DNA from 2 places in the Fodinicola feengrottensis genome. Region 2 is predicted to be linked to the other one. Evidence: riboswitches for the same ligand, from Rfam matches in the RefSeq annotation. Region 2 holds a riboswitch; the other holds the start of a gene.
The links. Region 2 has a riboswitch for thiamine pyrophosphate ahead of thiO (glycine oxidase ThiO). Riboswitches for the same ligand answer to the same signal wherever they lie in the genome.

Region 1 (7,507 bases), on a different contig from region 2:
CCTCGTCAGACCACTCGTCGTCGGTGTGCGAGCGCCGGGCTTTCTTGGCGGCCAGTCGGGCGGACGCGCCGGGCCGGTTGGAGCGGTCCAGCCGGTTGTCCTCGCCGCGCCGACCGAGCACCAGCTCCGTCCCGACCGGCTCCCAGTCGAAGGTGACCGGGCCGATGGTGACCCCCGCGCCGGGCACCGCACCGGCCTTGGCCAGCGCGTCCTCGACGCCGAGCCGGGCGAGGCGGTCGGCGAGGTAGCCGACTGCCTCGGCGTTGGTGAAGTCGGTCTGCCGGATCCACCGCTCAGGGCGGCCGCCACGTACGACGAAAGCTCCCTCGTTTTCCTTGTCCTGTTCGACAGTGAAGCCACTGTCGTCGACCGCCTTCGGCCGGATGACCACCCGGGCAGGTTCCGCCGGCGGCCGGCCGGCGCGGTCCTCGACGACGACTCGGGCCAGCGCGAACGACAGTTCCCGCAGCCCCTCGCGGGTGACCGCGCTGATCCGGAGGATCGGCCAGCCACGGCCCTTCAGATCGTCCTCGACCAGGTCCGCCAACTCACGGCCATGCGGGATGTCGATCTTGTTCAGCACCACCATCCGCGGCCGCTCGGCCAGGCCGCCGTATTCGGCCAGCTCCGCCTCAAGCGCGTCGATGTCAGCCATCGGGTCACGACCCGGCTCCTCGGTGGCGAGGTCGACGACGTGTACGAGCACCGCACAACGCTCGATGTGCCGCAGGAACTGCATCCCGAGACCCTTGCCCTGCGCGGCGCCGGGAATCAGCCCGGGCACGTCGGCGATGGTGAAGACCTGCTCGCCGGCGCTCACCACCCCGAGGTTCGGTACGAGCGTGGTGAACGGGTAGTCGGCGATCTTCGGCCGGGCCGCCGAAAGCGACGCGATCAGCGACGATTTGCCGGCCGACGGGAAGCCGACCAGGCCCACGTCGGCGACGCTTTTGAGCTCCAGCACGATGTCCAGCGCGTCACCCGGCTCGCCGAGCAGCGCGAACCCGGGCGCCTTCCGGCGGGCAGATGCCAGAGCCGCGTTACCCAAACCGCCGCGTCCGCCTTGGGCGATCACGAACCTGGTGCCGACCCCGACCAGGTCGGCCAGCTCCGTACCATCGGCGTCCTGCACGACAGTGCCGTCCGGCACCTTGAGCAGCAGGTCGCCGCCGTTGGCGCCGTCTCGGTTGCTGCCCATGCCGGGCTTGCCGTTGCCGGCGGTCGCGTGTGGGCGGAAGTGGAAGTCGAGCAGCGTGTGTACGCCGTCGTCGACGACCAACACGACATCGCCGCCGCGCCCGCCATCGCCGCCGTCCGGGCCGCCGAGCGGCTTGAACTTCTCCCGGTGCACCGAAGCACAGCCATGCCCGCCCGCTCCGGCCGCGACGTGCAGCACGACGCGGTCGACAAAATGACCGCCGGATGCTGCCACGTCGAACTCCTTACTTTCTTTGAACACCAACGAGGCGGGCCGGATCAGCTCCGGCCCGCCTCGCAGAAGTGTGTCTGTGTGCCAGCGCGCCTATTCGGCCGGCGGCACGATGTTCACGGTCTTGCGACCGCGCTTCTGACCGAACAACACGTGACCGCCGGCAAGCGCGAACAGAGTGTCGTCCTTACCGCGACCGACCAGGTCCCCCGGGTGGAAATGGGTGCCCCGCTGGCGGACGATGATCTCGCCGGCATTGACCAGCTGGCCACCGAACCGCTTCACCCCAAGTCGCTGCGCGTTCGAGTCGCGACCGTTGCGCGAGGACGATGCGCCTTTCTTGTGCGCCATATCTGCTAACTCCTACTTTCCGGTCGCGATCCCGGTCACCTTCACCTGGGTGAGGTGCTGGCGGTGACCCTGGCGCTTGTGGTAGCCGGTCTTGTTCTTGAACTTGTGGATCTTGATCTTCGGGCCACGGCCGTGGCCGACGACCTCGGCGCTGACCGTGTAGCCGGCAAGCGCGTCCGAGTCGTGGGTGACGGTGAGCGAGTCACCCTCGCCGTCCACCACCAGCAGGGCCGGCAGAGTGACGGCCTCACCGGGCGCGGCCACGAGCTTCTCGACCTCGATCACATCCCCCTCGGCGACCTTGTACTGCTTGCCGCCGGTCTTGACGATGGCGTACATCTCGACGTCGTGCTCCTCACCGCTGCTCGCTCCGCAAGCAGTGGCTATCCACGCTCGCGGTCCCTGATGGCGTGCGCTCCGGACCAAAGTTGGCCGGCACACATGACTGCGTTACATCTTACGGCGTGCTCTCGGCGCACCAGCCATCGAGGGTACGTCTGTGCCGCGAGTGCGGTCAAACTCACTCCTGGATGGCGAATCCGGCCGTCGGCCAGACTTCCTGGCGGTAAGCGGAGTCCCAGAACATCCACTCGTACTCAGCCGAGCGGACGAACGCTTCCACCATAGCCGCCCGCTCGTACGCACTGGCCGACGCGGCCGCCCGGTCGGCGATGTCCTTGGCCCGCGCCACCGACTGGCTGAAACCGTCATCCGCGTACGTCTGGATCCACTCGCCATACGGGTTCGGCGCGCCGCTCTGCTCGGCGTGGATGGCCCGCCCGACGTACTCATAGATCCAGAAGCACGGCAACACCGTCGCCATCATCAGCCCGAAGCCACCGCGTTGCGCGGCCGCCAGCAGATGGTTGTTGTACGCCGTCGCGCTCGGCGAGGTCGGGACGTTGTCGACCCCCTCGTAGCGCGCGAGATACCGCTCGTGCAGGCCGCGCTCGACGGTGATGACGTTCGCCGAACTGCCGGCGAGGAAGGCCGCGTCGTCCGGGTCAGGAGCGATCGCCGCCGCATGGGCCAGCGCGCGGGAGAAGTCGGCGAGATAGCGGGCGTCCTGAATGAGATAGAAGCGAAAGATATCGGCGGAAAGGGTGCCCGCGGACAACTCGCGGTTGAACGGATGATCCAGCGTCGCCTTCAGCAGCGGCTGGATCTTTTCCCACACCTGAGGGCAGAAATCGGTCACTACTGGTCCTTCCACATCGCGTGGAAATGGTGCGGCGGCCCGTGCCCGGTGCCGATGTCCAGCCGGTCGGCCGCCGCCAGCGCCCCGGTCAGATAGTTTTTCGCGTCCCTGACAGTGCAAACCCAGTCAGGACGCGTTGGCCGCAGGGTGGCCAACGCGGCCGAAAGAGTGCACCCGGTGCCATGCGTGTTCCGAGTTCTCACCCGTGGCGCGAAAAACTCGATCGGCTCGTCGTCCAGCAGGATGTCAATGCTCTCGTCCCCCGCCAAATGTCCACCCTTGAGCAGCACGGCCGGACCGTACGCCCGCAGCCGCCCAGCCTGGAAATGCATCTCCAGCAAGTCGACGGCCTCCTTCTCGGCCAACAGATCCGCTGCCTCCGGCAGGTTCGGCGTGATCAGGTCCGCCAGCGGGAACAACTCCTCGCGCAGCGCCGTCACCGCGTCGGCCGGCAACAGCCGGTGCCCGCTCTTGGCCACCATAACCGGGTCAACGACCACGTATTTCGGCCGGTGTTTGGCAATCGCGGCGGCGACCGTACGGATTACGTCGGCGTCACCCAGCATGCCGGTTTTCACGGCATCTACCCGTACGTCATCAAAAACGGCATCCAGCTGCTCGCCGATGAAAGCCGCCGGAATGGGGTGAATTCCCCTGACGCCCTGGGTGTTCTGCGCGACCACGGCGGTCACCACGCCCATGCCGTAACCGCCCAGCGCGGAAAACGTCTTCAGATCGGCTTGGATGCCGGCGCCACCACTGGGATCGGTGCCGGCGATCGTCAACACATGCGGAATCACTCGCGACGGTCCCTTCGCTAGTCTTAACTAGATCAGGTTCGACGGGTGTGATCTCAGCCTCGCGGCACCCCGCCGTCACTCCGTCCCCACGCTATCTCACGCAGTGGATCGGTGGCGAGTGGTGCGCACGTCAGCCGACCGTCACGGTCACGTCCGGGTCGGTGACGATCGCGGACGCGTTGACCGTTGCCGCTCGTACGACCCTCAGTTGGTCCGAGGTCGAGGCCTGCAGGTTGCGAAGGCGGACTCCGGTGCCACCGCCGACGTAGACGTGCGGGGTGCCGGCTGCTGTCGCACCCGTCTGGTTACCGTCGCCGTCGCTGAACATCGCGCCGTCGATCACGATATTCGAGCCGCCGGTGATGGTGACGATTCCCTTGTCGTACGCCGGAGTGCTGTGGCCGGTCGAGCCAGCCGCCGACATGCCGTTGAAGAACCACGGGTCGCGGATCCGTACGAAGGTGCCGCCGGTGATCAGCAGCTGCGATCCGAGCGTTGGATTTCCTTGCTGCGCCTCGAAACGTGCCGCTTGTACGACAATTCCGCGACCGCCGTCAATGCGCATCGGCGTAGTGTTCGCCTTGCCGGTGATGAACATCGGTCCGAAGGTCGTCTTACCGAGCCAGGGCGCCCACACGTGATAGCGGTTGCCGGTGCCGGTGTTCGGGGAATCGATCAGCAACCCGTTGGTGAAGTAGTTGCTGTCCGATCCCCACAGCTTGAACTCGGTGTCGTAGCAGTTGTTCACGTCCCAGAAACCGTCGAAAGTGACGGCATCGTGAGCACCCCAGATGACATGTCTGAAGAGATTGAATCCCACATCACGAATGGTGGACGCCCACAGCACCGGCCCATTGTTGTCGTGGTCGACGAAAAAAGTCGTGTTCGAGTCACCTTCAAAACAGAGCCCGCCGATATAAATGCCCCTGACCTTGGGCGCCGGCACATCCAGCCAGCCGGTGCCGGGTGTACTGATCTTCACCTTGTTCGTGAAGCTGAACTCGGTGCCCACCCCGGCCGGCCCACTGATGCTGAAACCGTCGAAAAGCAGCCTGGTTTTGCCGAAAGTAGTCTGCCGGGTGCCGAGCTGAATGGTCGGCTTGTACGTCTGCGTGGCCACATAACTCAACGCCGAGTCCAGTTTCGCGTCGTCGGTGGCACCCGGAAAGCTGTCCAGCGCGACCGAATACAAGCTCGGGTCAGCGGCCGCCGCCGGCGCTGGCACGGCGGTGGCTCCCAGCACCGCGCCACCGGCCGCCGCGGCGGCCGTGATCAACCGCCTCCTGGTCACCGGGTTTTCCGTTGACGTAAAGGAATCCTGAGACATCGGCGGGCTCCAGGGCTGGTTGTTTCACGCTACAGCGGGCAGCCAACCACGATCTGGCCGCTGAGCCAAGGCGATCTGGGCGCGAAAACCAAACGGTCTTGCGGGACTGTCACCATCCGGCCGTACGAACACAGCAAAACGCCCCTTTCCCGAAGTGCGAGAAAGGGGCGTTCTTCGAACTGTCAGCTGCCGACCGGCACCGGTGGCGGACCGGCGGGTCGAGAGGCGGCCCGACGAGCCCGCCGAGGACGGGTCCCCTGCGGCGCCGCCGCGACCGGCTCAGCGGCCTCCACAACAACAGCTTCGACGGCCGGAACCTCCGGAGCTGGCTGGGCGGACACCGGCTCAGCGTCCCGCACGGCTTCGGCAACCGCACCAGCCTCAGCTGTGGTGGCCAAAACAGTGTCGTCGTCCTCGGTGGACAGCTCGTCCGCCGTCACCACGCCGTTCGACGACTCGTCGTGAGCCGCCGGCGAACCGGACCGGCCGCGGTTGCGCTTGCGCCGCCCACCGCCGGTCGACTCCTCCGGCTGCTGCCGTTGCTGTTGCTGCTGCTGACCGCCACCTTGGTGGTGCTCGATCGGCTCAGTGTGGATGATCAACCCGCGACCGTGGCAGTGCTCGCAGGTCTCGCTGAAGGCCTCCAACAGACCCTGGCCGACCCGCTTGCGGGTCATCTGGACCAGACCCAGCGACGTGACCTCAGCGACCTGGTGTTTCGTACGATCCCGGCCCAGGCACTCGGTCAGCCGGCGAAGGACCAGCTCACGGTTGCTTTCCAGGACCATGTCGATGAAGTCGACGACGATCATGCCGCCGATGTCCCGCAGCCGCAGCTGCCGGACGATCTCCTCGGCCGCCTCCAGGTTGTTCCTGGTGACGGTCTCCTCAAGGTTGCCGCCCTGGCCGGTAAACCGGCCGGTGTTCACGTCGACGACCGTCATCGCCTCAGTGCGGTCGATGACCAGCGAACCGCCGGACGGCAACCAGACCTTGCGGTCCAGCGCCTTGGCCAGCTGCTCGTCCACCCGATATTCGGTGAACACGTCTTTTTCGCCGGTGTGGTGGGAAAGTCGCTCGACCAGATCCGGCGAGACGTGCCCGACGTACTCACGCACGGTCTCCCAAGCGTCATCGTTGCCGCCGTCACCGGAGACCACCAGCGACGCGAAGTCCTCGTTGAAGATGTCGCGAATGACGCGGATCACCAGGTCAGGCTCGCCGTAAAGCAGCGTCGGCGCGTTGGAGCCGGCGGCCTGCTGGGCCTTGACGATCGCCTGCCACTGGGCTTCCAGCCGGGCCACGTCGCCGCGCAGCTCCTCCTCGCTGGCACCCTCGGCGGCCGTACGCACGATGACGCCGGCGTTTTCCGGGACAACCTTCTTCAGGACCGTCTTCAGCCGCTTGCGCTCGTTGTCCGGCAGCTTACGACTGATCCCGGTCATCTCATTTTCCGGCACGTACACCAGGAAACGACCGGGCAGGCTCACCTGCGAGGTCAGCCGGGCGCCCTTGTGACCGACCGGGTCCTTGGTGACCTGGACGAGCACCGCGTCGCCGGACTTGAGGGCCTGCTCGATCTTGCGCGGCTTGCCGTCCATGCCGGCCAGGTCCCAGTTGACCTCGCCGGCGTAGAGCACCGCGTTGCGTCCCTTACCGATGTCGACGAACGCCGCCTCCATGCTCGGCAGCACGTTCTGCACGCGGCCGAGATAGACATTGCCCGCGTACGACGTGGAGGACGCCTTGGTCACGTAGTGCTCGACCAGCACGCCGTCCTCAAGAACCGCGATCTGGGTGCGCTCGCCACGCTGGCGTACGACCATGGTTCGCGCGACGGCTTCCCGGCGCGCCAGGAACTCGGCCTCGGTGAGCACCGGCGGGCGGCGGCGGCCCTGGTCCCGGCCATCCCGGCGGCGCTGGCGCTTGGCCTCCAGCCGGGTCGAGCCGCGGACACCGCGGACACCGTCGTCCTCGACGTGCTTCTCCGGTTCCGCCTTGGACTCCGTACGAGGTGCTCTGACGTGCACCTCAGTCGGCACCGACTCATCGTCGGCCTGGTCGTCGGCACCCTCGGCGCCGCCCCGGCGCCGGCGGCGACGACGCCGACGGGTGGCATCGCCAGCACCTTCGGCGGCGCCGTCCTCAACTGCACTGTCTTCGGCTTCTTCTGTCTCTTCCGCCTCGTCGCTGACCTGCGTTTTCGCCGTGTCTTCAGCGGCGGGCTCAGCATCGGCGGCGGTGTCGTCGGTGCCGTCGGCACCACCCCGGCCGCGGCCACGGCCACGACGGCCCCGGCGGCGGCGCCGGCTCTCGGCCGACCCGTCGCCATCGTCTTCGGCGGACTCCGCGGCAGCCTCGTCCTCGACCGCCTCGGCGGTCTCTTCTTCGACCTCTTCGTC
Region 2 (7,507 bases):
GACTCGCGACATCGGGCTGTCCGACCTGACCGACGCCGACCTGGCGGCCATCTCGGCGCACCTCACTCCGGCCGTACGCGCTGTCCTCAGCGTCTCCGGCTCCATCGCCTCCCGGAACGCCGTAGGCGGCACCGCGCCTGATCGCGTACGGGAACAACTGGCGGACGCTCGTAAGGACGTGGCCCTCCAGCGCGCCTGGGCCGGCCGGTAGTTAGGGCGTGTCTCCTAATCGCGGTCGACTCTTCGGAGTCCGGCGGCGGGTGTCCACCACTCGACCACGAGCAGCGTGGCCGTTTCGTTGAGGTGGGTGTGGACGACTTCGGCGATGTCGGCGTGGAAGCTGTCGTCGTCCGGTCCGGCGGCGATCGCCCGCCCGGCGATTTTCGCCTCGCCCGGCCACTGCGCCTCGGCGCCCTCGACCGGGTCGACGGTGCTGCTGTGCAGCGCGAACCGCGGATCCCGGCGCAGGTCCGCGCCCTTGCGCGCCTTCGGCATCGAGCCGAAACCCAGCTCTCCGGCTTCGAAGACCGTCTCGATGCCGGAGATCCGCGGCGACCCGTCGGCACGCAGGGTCGCGATCGTCTTGTGTTTGTGAGCGTCGAACAGCGCTCGTACGCGCCGCGCGAACTCCGGCTCCGCCGCTTCCACGTCCCGCCACGCCGTCATGTGTTCATCGTCGCACCGAGCACCGACAGAACATGACCCCCACTGAAAGGCCGGGTCTGACGGAAATCAGTCGGTGACGGGTTCGACGGACAGGATCCGGCTGAGGGTGAAGGCGCGGTCGTCTTCGCGGAGCCGGCAATATGCGTGCAGGACCGCGCCGTCGAGTTCGATCTGCTCGATCACCCGGCGGCTGTGGCCGCCGTTCTGGGTGACGTAGTCGATGCTGACCGGCCGCTGCTCGTCGATCGCGTCGGCGAGGATCCGCAGGTCGCTGTCGCTCAGCCGGCGAGCCTGCGGGCGGAGCAGGTTCGTGGTGTTCGACGGCGGGGTCAGCGCCGCGTCGTGGTCCGAGCTGGCCAGCAGCAGCCGAGCCAGTTCGGCCGGATCGGTCGTCCGGGACACCGTCGCGGTCCGGCGCTTCCCGGCTGGATCGGCACGGTGGTGCACGACACGTTCCAGCATCGGTACGCCGTCGGCGGACTCGGCGACCGGCGCGAAACCGGCCGTACGCAGCGCATCCAGCGTCTCGGCGAGCGGTCGCGGGCTGGCTACCACGGTCGGCGCGAGCGTCCATAACCCAAGAGCGCGTAACCGCCGGTCCGCCACGATTTCGGTCAGCAGCGCGGCATCTTCCGAGCGCAGGCAGCAAGCCACCTCGACCGCGCGGATGCCTCCGTGGGTACGACCGACATCGCGGATCAAGTAGCCCAGCGGCTGCGGCAGCGAACCGCTCGCGGCCGCCTCCAGATCGCCGAGCAGGTCCTCCAGCGGATAGCCGGAGTCGAGCGCGCGCCGGACGCTCGCCGGGGAGAACCGCCAGGTCGACGCGGTGCCGCGAGTCTCCCGATCGGCCACCAGATCCAGCAACGCCCGCAGCTGAGCGCTCGGGGTGCCGCTCACCACGGCGGTTAGGTCGGTCTGCAGTCGTACGGTGTGCTCGGTCTCACCGACGCCGTCGAAGGCCTTGCGTAGTCCGTCCTGATCCTCGGCCAGCAACGCGAGACCGGCCGGGCTGACCGCCTCCGCGCCGATCACCCCGAGGAGAACCGCTTCCTGCCAGGTCGCCCACCCGTCGTCCGAGGTGAGGTCGTCCGGCCAACAGGCCGGCGCGGCCCAGAACCCGGCGGTGACCGCTCTCTCGCCGTTGACCGCCTCCCCAGTGGCCGCAGCGACCCGCAGGATGTTCCGGCGCAAAGGCGAAATGTCCAGGTCAGGGTGGGTGACCTTGTCAGGGGACGCCGGCGCGGGCAGGGTCCACCAGGTCGACAGCAGGTTCGCCAGCTGGTCGGCCGGGTCCAGCAGCCGCCAGTCGTCGTACGCCTCGGTGGGCGACAGCGCCTTGTCGGTCACGGCCAGCAACTCAGCGCTCAGGGCCAGTCGTACGACGGCGTTGACCTCCGCGGCGGTGGCTTCGACAGTCTTCGCGACCCGGCGTCGTTCTTGTACGTTCAGCCTCCCGCTCTTCAGCGACGGGATCGGCTTGCGACCGGCCTGGTCGAGGATTTCGGTGACCAACCGCAGGAATCGGCCGGCCGCCGCGAGCGAGTCCTGGGCGACCAGGGCAGGCTCGACCGGCCAGTGCTCGACCTCTGGCCGGCGCGGCTCGAAAGGCGCGGTGAAACCGCCGTCCCGCAACGCGAGCATGACCTCCGAGGGCATCACCAGCTCAGTGTTGTCCCACATGCTCACGAAAAGCAGGCCGCGGGCCACCGCCCAGTCCAGTGGCGACACGTTGTTTTTCGCTCGTACGGCTGGATAGTCGAACTTGCTGATGGCCTGACCGGTCTCGGCGGTTTCGGCCAGGATGGCCTGGATCTCGTCGTCGCCGTGCCCGACGATCGATCGCACCCGCTCCGGATCGCCGAGCGCGGCCAGCAGCGCGTCGACTATCTCGGCCTTCAGCCGCGGCCGGGGGATATTGAGGGCGAGCAACATCTTGCCGAGGGCGTCGACGGTCCGGTCCGGCAGCAGGTCGGCCAGCGGCGGGCCGAGACCGAGCGGGGGATCCCACGCCATCCGCGCCGCTGCTACCAGCCGCAAGGTCCCCACCGTCGCGCCGTGGTCGGCGACCAGCCGGGGCTGGTTGCCACCGGTGTCTTCGGTGACCAGTGCGTACGAGCGGAGGACGGCCAAGCAGCGCTGCAGGTCCTCGTCCCGGCTGCGGACACCCATCAGGTGCGCCAAGTCCTTCACCGACGGCTGGTCGCCAAGCGCGGCCAACGCCTCACACACCTGCAGGGTGGGCAGGTCGACCTGGTGCAGGGCACGAACGACCGAGCGGGGATTGTCCAGCCGGGCGCTGAGTTCCTGCAGCGATCGCGGCGCCGGCTCGGCGGTCACGTCCGGGCGCAGTGCGAGCAGATCGGTCAGGCCCTCGATTCCGAGCCGCCGCAGGGTCGCGGTGTCCACGTGGTTGTCAGCCCTCCTTACGCAGTCGGATGGCGAACCGCTCGGCGGCCGCACGTGGATCGTCGGCGTCGGTAATCGCTCGTACGACCACCACCCGGCGCGCGCCGGCGGCGATCACCTCGTCCAGCCGGTCCGCGTCGATGCCACCGATCGCGAACCACGGCCTCGCGGTGCCGCTGGCGGCCGTCTCCCGTACGAGATCGAGCCCGGCCGCTGGCCGCCCCGGCTTGGTCGGTGTGGTCCAGCACGGTCCGGTGCAGAAATAGTCGACGCCGGGCTCGGTCGCACCGGCTGCCGCCTGTGCTGGATCGTGTGTCGACCGGCCGATCACCACATCGTCGCCGACGATGCGGCGGGCCCAGGAAACCGGCAGGTCGTCCTGTCCGAGATGCAGGACATCGGCACTGGCCGCGAGCGCGACGTCGGCCCGGTCGTTGACCGCGAGCAGCGCGTTGTGGCGCTCACACGCCGCCGCCAGGACCTCCAGCGCCGCCAGTTCCTCTCGCGCTTCGAGCGGGCTCTTGTCTCTGAGCTGTACGACATCGACGCCACCAGCGAGCGCGGCGTCCACGAACGCGGCGAGATCGCCGCGCTCGCGGCGCGCGTCCGTACACAAATAGAGCCGGGCGTCGGCAAGGCGCCGCCGGGGATCGCGGTTCGGCATGCCCTCACCGTAGCGATCTCTCGGGTTAGAGTGAGAGCTGGTCCGCACGGGAGTCCGGGGTTATCCGGGCTGAGAGGAAGCGATCACCCGCTTCGACCGTCGAACCTGATCCGGGTCATGCCGGCGCAGGGAGCGTGGAATGCCGAGAACTGTGGTCGTGGTGGGCGGTGGTGTCATCGGCCTGTCCATTTGCTGGCGCGCGGTGGCCGCCGGCTGGTCGGTGACGTTGGTCGATCCGGCGCCCGCGTCGGGAGCCTCATACGTCGCCGGCGGGATGCTCGCGCCGATCACCGAGGCCTGGCCCGGCGAGGAGAGCCTGCTCGCGCTGGGCGTCGAGTCGGTGCGGCTCTGGCCGTCGTACGCGGCTGAGCTCGCAGCCGCTGCGGGCGTGTCGGCTGGGCTGCGAAAAGACGGCACGATCGTGGTCGCCGCCGACGGTTCCGATCGGGCCGAGCTGGATCGGCTCGCGTCCTATTTGGACAGTCTGGGCCGCCGTGTCGAGGTGCTGCGGGCGCGGGACGTACGAGTGCGGGAGCCGGCGATCGGTGGCCCGGTCCGTGGCGGTCTGGCGATGCCGGACGACTACTCCGTCGACAATCGACAACTGCTGGATGCCTTACGCAGAGCCATTTCTGGCGTTCCGCACGTCGCCGAGGCGGCTGCGGACGTACGCGCCGGCCGGGTTTTGTTGGCCAGCGGTCGAACGGTCGAGGCTGACGTGGTGGTCCTCGCCGCCGGCGCTTGGAGCGGGCAGATCTGTCGCCGGCTCAGCAAGGTGATTCGGCCGGTCAAAGGCGAAATCCTGCGATTGAGGGCTCGGGTCGGCGCGGTCGGGCCGCCGCGTCGGACGGTGCGAGCGCTGGTCGGTGGGCGGCACGTCTATCTCGTACCGCGGGACGACGGCGGACTGGTGCTGGGGGCCACTCAGTACGAGGCGGGTTTCGACACGACGGTGACCGTCGGCGGCGTGCGCGATCTGTTGGCCGACGCCGAGCGGGTGATGCCGGCGATTGGGGAGTACGAGCTGGTCGAATGCATCGCAGGGTTGCGACCCGGGTCGCCGGACAACCGGCCGCTGGTCGGCTGGCTGGAGCCGGGATTGGTGGTCGCGACCGGCCATCACCGCAACGGAATCCTGCTCGCGCCAGTCACCGCGGACCTGGTGGTCGCGACGCTGGCTGGCGCTGATCCACCGGATTCCTTACGGCCGGACCGGCATCTGTCGTCTGTGAAGGGGAGTCAATGAAAGCGCAGGTCAACGGGTCATTCCGAGAGCTCGCCGAGGGGGCCACGGTGGCTTCGGTGGTGGAGCTGTTGGGCATCGTGACCGGCGGCATCGCGGTGGCGTTGGACGACGCGGTGGTGCCGCGCTCGGAATGGGGCAGCACGCCCGTACTCGATGGCAGCCGCGTCGAGATCCTGACCGCCACACAGGGAGGGTGAGCGATGGACGATCCGCTGGTGATCGCTGCTCGGGAGTTCTCGTCGCGGCTGGTGATGGGTACGGGCGGCGCATCGAGTCTGGAGTCGCTGGAGCGCGCGCTCGTAGCCTCTGGGACGGAGTTGACGACGGTGGCGATGCGCCGCGCGGACGCCGTCGGCCAGACCGGGGTGTGGGAGTTGCTCGCCCGGTTGGGCATTGAGCCGCTGCCCAACACCGCGGGCTGTCGGACGGCAGCGGAGGCCGTGCTGACCGCTCGGCTCGCACGCGAGGCGCTGGGCACTTCGTGGGTGAAGCTGGAAGTCGTCGCGGACGACCAGACGCTGTTGCCGGATCCGCTGGAGTTGTTGGACGCGGCGGAACAGCTGGTCGAGGACGGTTTCACGGTCCTGCCGTACGCGAACGACGACCCGGTCCTCGCGTTGCGGCTCGAACAAGCCGGTTGCGCGGTGGTGATGCCGCTGGGCTCGCCGATCGGTACCGGACTAGGCATCCGGAACCCACACAACATCGAGCTCATCGTGGCCCGCGCCGGCGTCCCGGTGATCCTCGACGCCGGTGTCGGCACCGCTTCCGACGCCGCTCTCGCGATGGAACTCGGCTGCTCGGCCGTGCTCATGGCCACGGCCGTGACCAGGGCAGACGACCCCGAACGAATGGCCGTCGCGATGCGCCTGGCCACCGAAGCCGGCCGCCACGCGTACCGGGCCGGCCGCATCCCCAAACGTTTCTGGGCGCACGCATCCTCCCCCTCCCGCTAGCCCCTCCAACCCGGTGGGACGGGAATGTCGGTGGGAGGGTGGAGGCTCGAGTTCGGGGGCGGCACATTTTGGGCGGCATCATTCGGTGACGGTGCTGGTGCGGTAGTTGCTGACTAGAGGGAGTGGCGTGGCGAAGGATTTGGCGCGGGTGCTGGCGGGGGATCCGGTGACGGCGGCGAAGGCGTTGCTGGGGTGTTTCTTCAGCGCCAACGGGGTGACGCTTCGGTTGGTTGAGGTCGAGGCGTACGCGGGGATCGGTGAGGATCCGGGCTCGCATGCGCACCGCGGCCAGACCGCGCGGAACTCCTCGGTGTTCGGCAAACCCGGCACGTTGTACGTCTATTTCACGTATGGCATGCATTTTTGCGCGAATGTGGCATGCCGCCCAGCTGGCGTCGGATCGGCTGTTTTGTTCCGTGGCGGCGAGGTCGTGGATGGCGTCGAGATCGCCAGGGACCGCCGGCTGGGCGCGACGGACCGCGAGCTGGCTCGCGGGCCAGCTCGGTTGGCCAAGTGCCTGGACCTGACCAGGGACGCGGACGGCGTCGATCTGTTGGATCCCCAGTCGTCGGTACGCCTGCTGGCCGGCAAGTCCGTGCCACCGAAGCGGGTGCTCAGCGGCCCTCGCACGGGCGTGGCCGGGGAGGGCGCGGGCACACCCTGGCGCTTCTGGATCGACGGCGACCCGGCCGTGTCCCCGTACCGACCAGCAGTCAAACGCTCCCGACCTGCCCAAACGTCCACCGCCTAAGCAACCACAGGCTGTCAGTGGCTACCCGACCGTCCCAACAGTTCGACCAGTGAGGTGCGCAAACGTCCGGCGGCTACCTGCTCACGCCGGCGCCGGCAGGCCGGCACGACGCAGGGCGGTGGGGTGCAACGGCGACTCGGGTCTGACTGTCCGAGCAGTTCGTTCAGTGAGATGCGCGAAACGTCTGGCGGCTACCTGACCACGCGGGCGCCGGCAGGCCGGCACGACGCAGGGCGGTGGGGTGCCCCGTTCTCGGGGGCGCCCCGGCGACCTGGGTCCGACCGCCCAGCGGCAGGAACTGCCGCCAGAAGCACTGTGACCGGGGACACTCGGAGCGGATTTGACTCTGCTGTCCATCGAGCCGTAACTTTCTCTCTGCCAGCGAGGCACCGAACGAAAATCGAACGGCCCACTCGAAAGAGAAAGCCAGCCGACAGGTCGGATCGCTGGAGCCCAGGACCCCCCACGGCAGCGCCGAAAATCGCTGCGGTAGAGTACTGGGGGTGTAAGGCCAGAGGCGCACCGAACAGTGCGGCGGGCTTCCACTCGATGGAAGCGAGCCAGCCGGTCGGGCCACTGGAACTCAGAACCCCGCTCACAGCGCCGAAAATCGCTGCGATAAGGTCCTGAAGCGGTAAGGCCGGAGACACCGGAAAGTCGGAGTTTTCCCTATGGGGAAAGCAAAAGACGGACTCGGAGCCACTGGAACGGGGCCAGCCCCCCACTGAAGCGGAGAAAATCGCTGAGGTAAGGTTGAGAAGCAGCCGGAAGAACGGCCCAAAGGCCTGGAACCGGAAGCGGTTGTTCTTTGAGAA

Region 1: linked by a shared signal. The riboswitch ahead of thiD (bifunctional hydroxymethylpyrimidine kinase/phosphomethylpyrimidine kinase) and the one ahead of thiO (glycine oxidase ThiO) in region 2 are both predicted to bind thiamine pyrophosphate.

What each region holds. Positions count from the first base shown of each region.
Region 1 covers NZ_BAAANY010000023.1:4,454-11,960, forward strand. The annotation lists gene obgE (GTPase ObgE) at 1-1,432, opposite strand, end outside; gene rpmA (50S ribosomal protein L27) at 1,523-1,780, opposite strand; gene rplU (50S ribosomal protein L21) at 1,793-2,119, opposite strand; gene ABD301_RS28175 (TenA family protein) at 2,301-2,978, opposite strand; gene thiD (bifunctional hydroxymethylpyrimidine kinase/phosphomethylpyrimidine kinase) at 2,978-3,778, opposite strand; TPP riboswitch at 3,771-3,860, opposite strand; gene ABD301_RS28185 (hypothetical protein) at 3,909-5,069, opposite strand; gene ABD301_RS28190 (Rne/Rng family ribonuclease) at 5,288-7,507, opposite strand, start outside.
Region 2 covers NZ_BAAANY010000012.1:138-7,644, reverse strand. The annotation lists gene argH (argininosuccinate lyase) at 1-211, shown strand, start outside; gene ABD301_RS18215 (pyridoxamine 5'-phosphate oxidase family protein) at 226-666, opposite strand; gene ABD301_RS18210 (helicase-associated domain-containing protein) at 733-3,075, opposite strand; gene thiE (thiamine phosphate synthase) at 3,083-3,739, opposite strand; TPP riboswitch at 3,776-3,888, shown strand; gene thiO (glycine oxidase ThiO) at 3,879-4,985, shown strand; gene thiS (sulfur carrier protein ThiS) at 4,982-5,182, shown strand; gene thiG (thiazole synthase) at 5,186-5,941, shown strand; gene ABD301_RS18185 (DNA-3-methyladenine glycosylase) at 6,069-6,692, shown strand.